DNA from 4 places in the Bradyrhizobium sp. SZCCHNR1093 genome. Region 2 is predicted to be linked to each of the others. Evidence: predicted binding sites of a transcription regulator. Region 2 holds the regulator's gene; each other region holds the start of a gene.
The links. Region 2 encodes LexA, which represses DNA repair genes until DNA is damaged. Its sites were predicted from a motif close to TGTTCNNNNTGTGTTCNG; they were not measured.
Positions count from the first base shown of each region.

Region 1: QX070_RS16720 (single-stranded DNA-binding protein) is a predicted target of LexA. The motif match lies at 1,739-1,756, and genes of this name have one in related genera.
Region 3: QX070_RS04245 (helicase-related protein) is a predicted target of LexA. The motif match lies at 1,262-1,279, and genes of this name have one in related genera.
Region 4: QX070_RS12300 (putative DNA modification/repair radical SAM protein) is a predicted target of LexA. The motif match lies at 1,679-1,696, and genes of this name have one in related genera.

Region 1 covers NZ_JAUHJJ010000004.1:464,079-467,284, reverse strand. The annotation lists gene QX070_RS16730 (outer membrane protein) at 1-507, opposite strand, end outside; gene QX070_RS16725 (outer membrane protein) at 700-1,455, opposite strand; gene QX070_RS16720 (single-stranded DNA-binding protein) at 1,917-2,417, shown strand; gene QX070_RS16715 (DUF2306 domain-containing protein) at 2,476-2,874, shown strand; gene gyrA (DNA gyrase subunit A) at 3,045-3,206, shown strand, end outside.
Region 2 covers NZ_JAUHJJ010000004.1:582,755-585,960, forward strand. The annotation lists gene glp (gephyrin-like molybdotransferase Glp) at 1-610, shown strand, start outside; gene lexA (transcriptional repressor LexA) at 817-1,515, shown strand; gene QX070_RS17300 (hypothetical protein) at 1,774-2,214, shown strand; gene QX070_RS17305 (hypothetical protein) at 2,438-2,656, shown strand; gene QX070_RS17310 (ComEC/Rec2 family competence protein) at 2,611-3,206, opposite strand, start outside.
Region 3 covers NZ_JAUHJJ010000001.1:904,546-907,751, forward strand. The annotation lists gene QX070_RS04245 (helicase-related protein) at 1-1,121, opposite strand, end outside; gene QX070_RS04250 (DUF3108 domain-containing protein) at 1,570-2,349, opposite strand; gene rpmB (50S ribosomal protein L28) at 2,991-3,206, shown strand, end outside.
Region 4 covers NZ_JAUHJJ010000003.1:276,269-279,474, reverse strand. The annotation lists gene QX070_RS12310 (DNA polymerase Y family protein) at 1-918, opposite strand, end outside; gene QX070_RS12305 (DNA repair protein) at 818-1,606, opposite strand; gene QX070_RS12300 (putative DNA modification/repair radical SAM protein) at 1,780-3,018, shown strand; gene QX070_RS12295 (UdgX family uracil-DNA binding protein) at 3,112-3,206, shown strand, end outside.

The DNA of each region.
Region 1 (3,206 bases), 120 kb from region 2:
GCCAGTTGCCGTGGACAGACCGTTGTACTTCTCACCCGCAACCGCGGCGCCGCCCTTCACGTACCAGAGCACGTTGTTCCAGGAATAGCCGATCTGGCCGGTGAGCAAGCCGATCCCATTGATCTTGGTCTGGTTGGTCACGGGCGGGACCAACTGGCCGGTGTTGCTGCCCTTGAGGTTGGCCCAGTTTCCCTGGCCTTCGACGCCGAACACCCAGCCGCCGGCCTGCCAGCGATAGCCGATCTGGCCGCCAGCCAGCGCGCCGGTTGCGTCATGGCAGCCTTCCGCGTTGGTTGCGGCCACGCCAGCGAAGCTGACCTTGTTGGTCCAGCAGGTGCGGGCCGATGCGCCACCGGCATTCAGGCCGATATAGAAGCCACTCCAATCATAGATCGTCGTGATCATCGCAGGCGCTTTGGTGAAGGTGCGCGCGGGCAAGTCGGCAGCGATGGCCGGCGCAATCCCCAGCGCCAGCGAAGTTGTCGCCCCCAGCAACAGCCTTCTCATCGCATTCCCCAAACCAAGTCCGACGCCCGCACGCACACTCTCACCAACGCCCACCCGCCGGACCTTGATAGCCCCTTCCGTCGTAAAAAGCCGTCACCCAAATGACACAACGGCCCAGCAAGTACCGGTTCTGGCACACAAAAAAGGCCGGCGCGAAGCCGGCCTTTCGACACATTCGATTTGCGCGTGCAATCAGTAGCGCGACACGATCGGGCCGCTGAAGTGATAGGAGACGCCGGCCTTGACGGTGTGCACGGTGTCGCTCCACTCGGAGCGATTGGCCGGAACCGCGCTGTACTGAATCGAGCTCTTGCCGAAGTCGAGATAGTTGTATTCGACCTTGGCCGACCAGTTCGGCGCGAACATGTACTCGGCGCCGGCACCGATCGTCCAACCCCAGCGCCAGTTGTTCTGAGCGAAGCTATTCGCCGCGCCGCCATTGAGCGCTGCGTCGTAGCGGTGTTGGAGATCGCCGACGGCAGCGCCGCCGCTGACAAAGAACAGCGCCGGACCCGCAGCCCAGCCGAGGCGGCCCTTGATGTCGCCGAAGCCGCGCAGCCTGGTGAAGTAGGTATCGCCGAGACCGGCGTTGATGACGCCCGACCGGCCGTTGATGTCGGCCCAGTGATAGTCGCCCTCGAGACCGAACACGATGTTGTCGACCTGCCAGTTGTAGCCGACCACACCGCCGATGAAGCCGCCGCTGGTGTTATAGTTCTGGGTGCCGGCAAAGATCGCCGTATTGGGCGCTCCGAAGAAGGTCTCTTTGCTTCGGCCCCAGCCGCCGCCGCCCTGCAGACCGAGATAGAAACCGGCCCAGGTCGGAAGTGGCGCCGGCGCCACTACCGGGGCCTTCGTGTACGGGCGGGCGGCGAGATCGGCGGCTCCCGCCGGCGTCAGCGCCCCCAAAACCATTAAGCTGACAGCTCCGAGAAAAATTCTTTTCATCCCAAGTCTCCCGCGTTGGGCGTCTCCAATTGGTCCCCGGAGACGCACTTCTGTGAAGTTGGTGCGACCACGCTTGCGGCCCCAATCCGTCCAGAAATATACGCTATTCAACCCTGGATACCGTCTCCCAAAAGCCACAGCCGAGGAGGAAGTGCGGCGAGCTAACTTGATGAAAATTAATCCCTTTTTCGTGAATAGGGAACTTTTTCCGGGTTCCATTTGCGAGAAGTTGCGGTTCCATCGAGTTCCGCGGAACTCGACGCACGGTTGTGGACATATGTGTGCGAACAAAACTGGAACAATGGCTTTCCGCCTGCTATATGTGGATAAGCAATGGACAGGGCGGGTGGACCGCGCGGCAACCGTATAGGGTCCGCCGCGAGAGGAAGGGTTAGCCACCGGACGCCGTGAGGCCGGTGTGGACGGCCGGTCCGATGATCGAGAACCGCGGGAGAGTGGTGATGGCGGGTAGTGTGAACAAGGTGATTCTGGTCGGCAATCTTGGCAAGGACCCCGAGATCCGGCGTACGCAGGATGGGCGGCCGATCGCCAATCTGAGCATTGCGACGTCGGAAACGTGGCGCGACAAGGCGACCGGCGAGCGCAAGGAAAAGACCGAGTGGCACCGCGTGGTGATCTTCAACGAGGGTCTTTGCAAGGTCGCCGAGCAGTATCTGAAGAAGGGCGCCAAGGTTTACATCGAGGGCGCGCTGCAGACCCGCAAATGGACCGACCAGAGCGGTGTCGAGAAGTACTCGACCGAGGTCGTTCTGCAGGGCTTCAACTCGACCTTGACGATGCTCGATGGCCGGGGCGGCGGCGGTGGCGGCAGCTTCTCCGATGACATGGGTGGCGGCGATTTCGGCAGCAGCGGTCCGTCGATGGCGCCGCCGCGCCGCGCGGTCGCCTCGGCCGGTGGTGGCGGACGCAACAGCGACATGGACGACGACATTCCGTTCTGAGGCGCAGGGGCGGCCGCACGACGTTCAGGCCGCTGCCGTCTGACCACGGGGGTGTTGCATGAGCTTCGCACCGCTGCTCGCCGCCGAACCCTCCGTCCTGCTGCACGCCGTCGCCGCGATGTCGGCGTTTGCGCTGGGACTCGTCCAGTTCGCGGCCCCGAAGGGGACCTTGCCGCATCGAACGATCGGCTGGGTCTGGGTCGCGCTCATGGTTGCCGTTGCAGCCAGCTCGTTCTGGATCCACACCATCCGGCTGGTCGGGCCATGGAGCCCGATCCACCTGCTGTCGCTCTACACGCTGGCCGTGCTGCCGCTTGCGGTGTGGGCTGCGCACCGCCATCGGGTGGCGGCCCATCGCCGGGCCATGATCACGCTGTTTTCCGGTGCCCTCGTGATTGCCGGACTGTTCACGCTGCTGCCCGGACGGATCATGCACAAGGTGGTCTTCGGGCCCTAGCCAGAGACGGTTCCCGAGCAAGCCTCGCGGAGCCGTGTCATGTGGTTAAGTCCCTGGAAAGGCGAGCAGAAAAAGCGCGGCCCACCTCGGTTTGGGGGTGGCCTGCGGCGCGCTCCTGCGCTATATGATTCCAAGCGATTTTCGCGTGTCAAAACCGACCGGTATCCCCTTTGTCCGATAAAGAAGATGAGAAGCCCGGCGAGCCGGGCGGACCTTCCGACATTCGTCCCGTTTCCATCCTCGACGAGATGAAACGCTCCTACCTCGATTACGCGATGAGCGTGATCGTGTCGCGAGCGCTGCCCGATGCGCGCGACGGCCTCAAGCCCGTG
Region 2 (3,206 bases):
CGGCTACGCCCTGCGGGCGCTGGTGCGCAGCGAGGGCGCGACACCGATCGATCTCGGCATCGCCGCGGATACGATGGAGGCCACGATCGCCGGGATCCGGCGGGCGCGCGAGGCCAAGGCCGACATCCTGATCACGACCGGCGGCGCCTCGGTCGGCGATCACGACCTCGTCAAGCAGGCGCTCGAAGCCGAGGGCGTCGAGATGGCGTTCTGGAAGATCGCGATGCGGCCGGGCAAGCCGATGATGCACGGACGGCTCGGCGACATGAGGGTGATCGGACTGCCCGGCAATCCGGTGTCGTCCTATGTCTGCGCCATCCTGTTCCTGGTGCCGCTGATTCGGCGGCTGCTCGGCCGCGACGAAGCTCGCATGCCACGCGAGACCGCCCTGCTCGGCCGCGAACTCGGGGCCAACGATTCGCGCGAGGACTATCTGCGGGCGCAGCTCGAGGAGCGCGCCGACGGCACCCTGATCGCAACGCCGGTGACCCAGCAGGATTCGTCGCTGCTCGGCAATCTCGCGCTCTCGCAGGCGCTGGTGATCCGGCGGGCGTTTGCGCCGAAGGCCGCCGCCGGCAGCCCGTGCGAGATCCTGCGCCTGCCGAGCTAGGCCGTTTCCCCCGGCAAAGCCCGGTCCGTTCACTACAATTTAAGGATTGCGGAACACACATCGAACATATAGTGTCCGTTCATGATTTGTTTTTAGTATGTTGCGGGCGACGCGATGATGGTCCGACTCCAAGGCGCTCTCAGCCGGTTTGTGCTCAAGGCGCAGCTCCTGGACTCGGACGACAACAAACTGGGGACCAGGTCGAGATGCTGACGCGCAAACAGTACGAACTTCTGCGGTTCATCAACGAGCGGCTCAAGGAAGCCGGCGTGCCGCCGTCCTTCGACGAGATGAAGGATGCGCTCGATCTGCGCTCGAAGTCCGGCATTCATCGCCTGATCACGGCGCTCGAGGAGCGCGGCTTCATCCGCCGGCTGCCCAACCGCGCCCGCGCGATCGAGGTGATCAAGCTGCCCGAGCTGTCACAGGCCGCCAACAACCGCCGCGGCTTCACCCCATCGGTGATCGAGGGCAATCTCGGCAAGGTGCGCACCAGCACTCCCGCGCTGGACGATGGCGAGCGCCCCGTCGCGGTGCCGGTGATGGGCCGCATCGCCGCCGGTACCCCGATCGAGGCGCTACAGACGCGCAGCCACACCATCAGCGTGCCCGCCGACATGCTCGGCAACGGCGATCACTATGCGCTCGAGGTGCGCGGCGACTCCATGGTCGATGCCGGCATCCTCGACGGCGACATGGCGCTGATCCAGCGCAACGAGACCGCCGACACCGGCGACATCGTGGTAGCGCTGATCGACGATGAGGAAGCGACGTTGAAGCGCTTCCGCCGCCGCGGCGCATCGATCGCGCTGGAGCCGGCCAACACCGCCTACGAGGTGCGCATCCTGCCGCCCAACCGGGTGAAGATCCAAGGCAAGCTGGTCGGGCTGTATCGCAAATACTGATCGCGGACGCGATCGGTCGATCGGCGGCGAGCGCACGCGCTTCTCCGCCGATCGAAATTGGTCACGCGCGAATGCACCTCAGGATGTGCAGCGCGGCACGCTCAAACGCTTGTGATCGCCCGCGGGCGCACGCGGTGCAGATCAGCGCAGAATTGCCGTGAAGCGCGCGCTAACATCTCCTCGATGTCCACTCTGATAGAGGCCTGCGCCTGTCCGGGGGGAGCGTGGGTCGGCTATCTCTCAACGAGGAGCGATCCGATGTGTGACTACAGCCTCCATGCGGTTGCGTCCCGTCCCGCCAAGGTCGGCGAGACGTTGATCTCGACGACGTTTCGCGGCACCGCCACCCGCGGCTTCGCCCTCGAGAGCGAGCCGACCGTCGCAGTCTGCATGCTGCCCGGCACCGAGTTGGCATTTGTCGAGGACGTCCGCTACGACAGCCGCTGGCTCTGGACCCGGACGATCCGCGAGCGCGTCGCGAAGTTCAACAGCATCGAGACGCACATCCCCGATCGCCATCACGACGCGATCGAATTCGCCGACGGCCGCCACGTGCTGGTGACCCAGCTCTGCGAGGGCCAGCGCGTCACCGTGCTGCAATTGCCGGTCAGCAAGCAGCCGGCCGAGCGCCGCCCGGGCGTGGCGGAGGACGTTCCGGCTTCGCAGGCCACACCGATTCGCCGCATCAGCATCACCTGAGCGCCTGCGCGTCCGCATTTCTCTCGGTCATGAGCGAGCTTTCGGCCGGGGGAGATTTGGTTTCTGCAAGCGCAAGGTCCTTTCGGGCGAACCTCACGCTCCGGCATCGCATCGAATAGGAACGACATCCCTCGGCCGGCATTGTGTGCCGGGGGAGCTTGCCGCCGCGGTCAACAAGATCGATTGGAACAAGGCCGACCGGATCACCGAGCCCGGCCGCTACATGCTTCCGTTCGGATGGCTAACGGTCACGGTTGATGACATCGCCGTCTGGCAACGATATCCGGGCGCTGCGTTCACGCTGGTCGAAGGTCCCTCGCTGTTCGATGGACCCGACGACACCGAGTATCATCTCAGCACGTTGTATCATCTCAGCACGTTCGAGCTGTCCGGCGCTCAATCCTGCTCGCCCTGCTCCGTCTCCGGCGGCGTCGCGTCCTGAAGCCGCGACACCGGCGCACGCGGCGTCAGCGTCGTGTCGAACTCGCCGGCCTCGGCGGGCGCCGGCCACCACGGGCGGTCGGTGCCGCCGGCGCGCACCGGCGTGACGGAGAAGCCGGTGCCCCGCTGCACCAGCATCAAGGCGCCCTGCTGCTGCAGGCGCTGGCGATCGATGACGGCCGCCGCGCAGGATGACGGCGCGGCGCGCGCGGTGACGATCAGCGCTGCACGGGCGCAATCATCGTCGAGCGCCTCGGTGCGCAGGGTCAAGGCGGCGAATCGGCCGTCGGCCATCGTGACCACGCAGCCCGCCTCGTCGCAGGAGACGCCATCGGCGAGCGATGAATCCGCCGGCAGCCGGGCATCGGCGTCGGCCGCGAGCCACTCCTTGGTGGCGAACACGTCCTTGCCGGTGCGCATCACATGCAGACGTCCGTCACTGCCGCGCACCGCCACCGCGCGCCCGTCGCCGGCGATCAGGACGTCGGGCAGCGGCGTCGTGGCGGCCCACGCGGTGGCCACCACGAGCCCGACGGCGCCCGACCAGCGCA
Region 3 (3,206 bases), on a different contig from region 2:
GCGGACGCGCCATGCGCCATGTCGCGCACCTCGGCGTCGCGCGCGGCATGATCGAGCACGCGCAGATCCTCCGCGATCGGCGCGCGCGTCAGCGCCTCATGCCCCGGCGCGATCGCCAATGAGACCTGAAGCGCGCTCAAGGACGCGAAATCAAGCCTGGAGTTCCGCCATTGCAGCACCTTCACGGTATCGAAGGTGTGGTTCTGGAGCGCATTGACCAGCTCGGGCTCGAACGGCGCACAACGCCCGGTGGTGCCGAACGTGCCGTTGCGCGTCGCCCGTCCGGCACGGCCCGCGATCTGGGCAAACTCCGACGGCGTGAGCCGGCGGAACTGATAGCCGTCATATTTGCGGTCGGACGCAAAGGCGACGTGGTCGACGTCGAGGTTGAGCCCCATGCCGATCGCGTCGGTGGCGACGAGATAGTCGACGTCGCCGTTCTGGAACATCGCCACCTGCGCGTTGCGGGTTCGCGGCGACAGCGATCCCAGGACCACAGCGGCGCCGCCATGCTGGCGGCGGATCAGCTCGGCGATGGCGTAGACCTCGTCGGCCGAGAAGGCCACGATGGCAGTCCGGCGCGGCTGTCGCGTGATCTTGCGGTCGCCGGCGAATTCGAGCTGCGACAGCCGCGGCCGCGTCACGGTCGATACGCCCGGCAGCAGCCGCTCGATGATGGGGCGCATCGTCGCAGCCCCGAGCAGCAGCGTCTCGTCGCGGCCCCGCCGGTTGAGGATGCGGTCGGTGAAGACGTGGCCGCGCTCGAGATCGGCGGCGATCTGGATCTCGTCGACGGCGAGGAACGACACGTCGAGATCCCTGGGCATCGCCTCGACGGTCGACACCCAGTAGCGCGGGTTCTTCGGCTTGATCTTCTCCTCGCCGGTGATCAGCGCAACGGCCTCGCTGCCGACGCGATCGGCGATCTTGTTGTAGACCTCACGCGCGAGCAGCCGCAGCGGCAGTCCGATGATGCCGGAGGAATGCGCGAGCATGCGCTCGATCGCCAGATGCGTCTTGCCGGTGTTGGTGGGGCCGAGAACGGCGGTAACGCCGCTTCCGGGAGCTCGGTCGGACGCGCGCTCGAAAGGCGAGGCTGCCGAAGAAGACGAAAAAGCCATTCGTTAAATTGGGTCTCGAGGCCGGCGTTGCAGGCGCGCGGGTCAGGCGCGATGGATGCTGGATTTATCGTCGTTCTGAGAGGCTGCGATCCTCACACCTGTGTCACATTGCTACGCATATAGGGACGCAGCTTAAGCTTCGGAACGCCTTGAGAACGAATCACGCCCGAATCGCTGACTCCAGCGCCTTTCCGGCTTCGTTCACCGCAACATCTCGCGCCGCGCGATCAAGGCAGCACTAGATCAAGTTTTCACGGTCTCGACAAGCAACGCTTTCGCGAGGGAACTGGCGCTGTTTCGAGCAGGCCCGAGTCGAATCAGAATCGGCGAAGAGTCAAACGGATTCACGCGAGCCGTCGTTCAGGCCGCGCGCCGGATCACACATGCTGGCTTTCCGGACGGCCTCGCAATGACGGCGCCGGCCGGACAACGAGGATTCCGCCGCGCGCTACTGCGTTTTCGCGACGTGCGGCGAAGCCTGGGTGATGAAGGAGGTCGCCTCGAGCATCGCCTTGCCGAAAGAGGTCGGAATCACGACCCGGAACGGCACCAGGATGCGCGTGCCCGCGAGCGGCACGAAGAAGATCTCCATGTTGCGGGCCTGGGCGAGATATTTGATCACCGGCCGGTCCGGGATGTAACCCGCAACCGGCGTGAAGTAGACCGCGCAGACCAGCGCCGGGCCGCGATAGCCTTTGTCCGCCTTGACGTTCTCCATGCGCTTGTAGTCGAGCTTGAGCTCGTAGCGCATGCGGCCGTCGAACACGGGCGCAGCGCCGCGGCACGAGTCCGGCGACAGCAGCTCGCCATTGCCCGGCACCCGCACCAGCGAGGCCGTCATCGGATCGAGCACGCCGCGCTTGTGGGCATCCGTTACCGGAATGCGGTCGGGATCGACCGGCGGCGTCGGCTCGATGGCGAAATCCTTCACGGTGCCGTTCTGCAGATTGATGCGGATCTGCTCGGACTTCTTTCCCGTGGTGGTCGAGGCCTGGTAGCTCTGCCCGACCAGGGCGCCGTTGACGACGCGCCCCTGCACCGACCCGGTGCCCGATCCTTGGGAGAAGCTCTTGAGCAGGCCCGCGGTGCCGCCCTGAGCTGCGGCGCCGTACTGATCATCCCCGATTTCGACCGCCCAGGTGCCCTTGCCGACGGGGATGCCAGCCAGCGAAGCCTCATATTGGGCGTCCAGCCGGGCCTGTGCCCAGGCGCCGTGGGGGGCCAGCAGCAGGAGCGCCGCGATGGAGCCGGCCACCGCCAGGCGCCGGAAACGGAAGAAGGCCGTGCTGTTGGTCACGTCGAAATGGTCCTGCCGATCCGCTTGTCGGGCCCCGGCCCCTGTGCCGCGCCACTGCTGTTACTTACGCCAAAAACGCTCCTGAACAACGCGAACCGGTCACATCCTGGCCGATTGTCCAGCGCTTTACGTCCGGCTCCGCTTCCGGCGAAGCCGCATCGGGCGGCCCAAACTCCCCGTGAGCCCCTGCAATCCGCCGGGCTCGACGGGCCGATTTGACGCGCCATCGCGCGAACGTCCACTCATCACGCCCGAATACGCCCTTTATGTGGTCTCCGGCGATCGGCTATGATGTTGATTGTACGACGTCTTTCGGAGAAAAACGGCCATGCGGACGCCTATGGCCGGACGCCGTGCCGCGGGCGCAAATACCGCCGCCGTGAAGCGAGGCAGCCCTGCGATTCGGCGCGTGGCTAAGGGGCCACCGGCCCCATCCCTCAAAACCTTGACGAAAAGCCGCATCCCCCCTATAGGACCGCATCTCCCAGAGACGAGCTGGACGAGTTTTGGACCCCCGCGGCCCGCCGACACAGGCGGACGAAGGGTGCGGGGATGAGAGAGGATTTACTGCCATGTCGCGGCGCTGTGAACTGACGGCCAAGGGCCCCCAGGTTGGCCACAAGGTCAGCCACTCCAATATCAAGACCAAGCGGCGCTTCCTGCCGAACCTGTGCAACGTGACCTTCATCTCGGACGTACTCGGCCGCAACGTGCGCCTGCGCGTCTCGACGAACGCGCTCAAGAGCGTCGACCACAATGGCGGCCTCGACGCCTATCTGCTCAAGGCC
Region 4 (3,206 bases), on a different contig from region 2:
GGTGTCGACCGCGATGACGCGCACCAGGCCGTCGGTGCGGAAGAAGCAGGCCTCGAGCCGCCGCGCGCCCTTGCCCTGCTGTGCCATCGCCGCCACCAGCATCGCGGCGAGACTGGAAAGACTGGCCGCGATCACCGTGTCGGTCGCGACCGGCTCGGCGAAGCGCTTGTCGACGATGTAGTCCGGCGGGACTTTGCGCGGGCTGATCGGCGCATCGGCCTCGCCCAGCGCCTGGGCCAGCACGCGGGTGAAGGCGACACCGAACCGCGCCGTGATCTCGTTGCGGCCGCGCGACGCGACGTCGCCGATCGTCTTCAAGCCGGCGCGGCGCAGGCCGAGCGTGATCGCTTCGCTGCCGCCAAGGGCTGCCACCAGCAGCGGCGCCACCGCGGCCGCCTCCTCGCCGTCAGGCACGATGCGGCCATGCACCTGCCGGTTCAGCGTGCGCGCACACACGGCGTTGGAGGCGATCGCTGCCGACACGGTGAGACCGTGCGCGGTCAGCGCATCGCAGAGCGACCGCATCAGTTTGGCTTCGCCGCCGAACAGATGCACGCAGCCGGTGATGTCGAGCGAAAGCCCATGCGGCGGATCCAGCGCGACCAGCGGCGTGAAGCGGTCGCACCAGTCGGCGATGCCTTCGAGCATCTTGGCGTCAGCCGCGAGGTCGGCCTCGTGGACGACGAGGTCGGGACAGACCGCGCGGGCGTTCGCCAGCGGCTGGCCGAGGCTGACGCCATGGCACGCCGCCGCCTCGTCCAGCGCATGGATCAAGAGCGCATTGGCGTCCTTGATGACGACGACCTGCGGCAGGTCGTCACGCCGATCGGCGGAGCAGTTTCGCTTGATCCGATCGATGGGCAGGCGCGGCAGCCACAGGCTGAGGATCCGCCGCCGGTTCGCTGAAACGGCACGCATCGGGGCTCCACTCCATGATCCATCGTCCGGTCTGGCCGTGACGGTTGCGAATGAGCTCGGCGTCGAGACGCGGCGCGCCCCAGGCCATCCAGGGCGCCGAGGGCAGCGACCGCGCGGTGCGGACGATCCAGCGCGTCTCGGCGGTCGAAGGTTCGGGTGTGGCTGCAATGCGCAACACGAGCGCGGTCACGCCGGACTCCTGCGCGGCCAGGGTCAGCTTGCGGCTGGCGACGAGATCGAGCTTTTGCGTCTCGCCCCACACCTCCAGCATCACCCCGCCCAGCGCATCGCAGGCGAGCGCGTCGGCCGCGGTGCGCAAGCCGTGATCGAGATCGGGCGCCCGCACGATCACGATGCGGCGCGGGTCGAGGCCAAGCTCGGCGAGCCCGCTCATCGACAGCGCGCCCATCTCGCGCTCGGCGAAATCCTGCCGGATCCAGATCAGCGGGCGGCGCGCCGCGACGCGCGCGGCGAGCCCGCACAGGAAGCCGGTCGCGGCCGTCGCCTGACGGCCGGTCTCGGCGAACACCTCATGCAGCGCGCCGGTGGCCAGCCCGCCCTGCAGCACGGCGTCGGCCTCGTCATGGCCGAGCGCGACCCGGCGCAGGTCATGTGCGCCATCTCCCGCCTCGAGACGGGCAATGCGGCCGCGCAGACGCGCGAGCGTATCCATGCGTGCGCCGGTCATCCGTCGCCGCTCCTCTTCCATCCATCGTGCGGGCGCTGCCGTTGTTGCAGTTGAACCCACGACGGCCCTCTTTGTTCATGATACGTTCTAATATAAAGCTAACGCCTTCGAGAGAGTCAATCGGGATTGCCCCGGATGTGATTCAGCGAATGGAATCAAAAGGATTCAAAGGTATGGAGCTGCTCCGCAAGCTGGAGATCCTGGCCGATGCCGCCAAGTACGACGCCTCCTGCGCCTCCAGCGGTACCGAGATGCGGGATTCCCGCGACGGCAAGGGTCTCGGCTCGACCGCGCCGGGCATGGGCATCTGCCATTCCTATGCGCCGGACGGCCGCTGCATCTCGCTGCTCAAGGTTCTGCTGACAAACGCCTGCAACTACGACTGCCTGTATTGCGTCAACCGCGCCTCCTCCAACGTGCCGCGCGCGCGCTTCACGGTCGACGAGGTGGTGAAGCTCACCATCGATTTCTATCGCCGCAACTACATCGAGGGTCTGTTCCTGTCGTCCGGCATCATCCGCAGCCCGGACTACACCATGGAGCAGGTCGTCTCGGTCGCGCGCAAATTGCGCGAGGAGCATCGCTTCCGCGGCTACATTCATCTGAAGACGATTCCGGAGGCTGACGAGGCGCTGATCGCCGAGGCCGGCCGCTATGCCGACCGGCTCAGCATCAACATCGAGACGCCGCTGGAGGCGAGCCTCACCAGGCTGGCGCCGGAGAAGGACCAGCGCGCCATCCGCCGCACCATGGGCCGTCTCCGGCTCAAGCTCGACGAGACGGTGGAAGCCAAGAAGACGGTGCGGAAGGCGCGGCCGCCGCGCTTTGCCCCTGCAGGCCAGAGTACGCAGATGATCGTCGGCGCCGACGACGCCAATGACCGCGTCATCCTGTCGACCTCGGCCAATCTCTACGGCGCCTACAAGCTCAAGCGCGTCTATTACTCCGCCTTCAGCCCGATCCCCGATGCCAGCCGCGCGCTGCCGCTGCAGGCGCCGCCCTTGGTGCGCGAGCACCGGCTGTACCAGGCCGACTGGCTGATGCGCTTCTACGGCTTCGACGCCGATGAAATCGTCGAGGAGAGCGAGGGCATGCTGCCGCTCGACATCGACCCCAAGCTCGCCTGGGCGCTGCGCCACCGCGACCGCTTTCCGCTCGACATCAACACAGCAAGCCGCGAGGAGCTGTTGCGCGTGCCCGGCTTCGGCACCCGCACGGTGGAGCGCATCCTCGCGACCCGCCGCACCACCACGATCCGCTTTGCGGATCTGGCCCAGCTCAACGTCATCAGGAACAAGGCGCTGCCGTTCATCGTTCTCTCCGACCACCGGCCACAGCCGTCCCTGCTCGACGGCGCCGCGCTGGCGGCCCGGCTGCGGCCGAAACCGCAGCAGCTGGGATTTGGATTCTAACGGAAGCCGTCATCGCGAGCGCAGCGAAGCGATCCAGGGCCGCACGAGAAGTCTGGATTGCGTCGCTTCGCTCGCAATGACGTGAGGAGAGAAATGCACGTCGTAACCCTCGACAACGACACTGATTTCGACGGCTGGCGCCGGGCAGCGCGGGCGCTGGCGATGAACGACGTCAAGCCGGCCGAGGT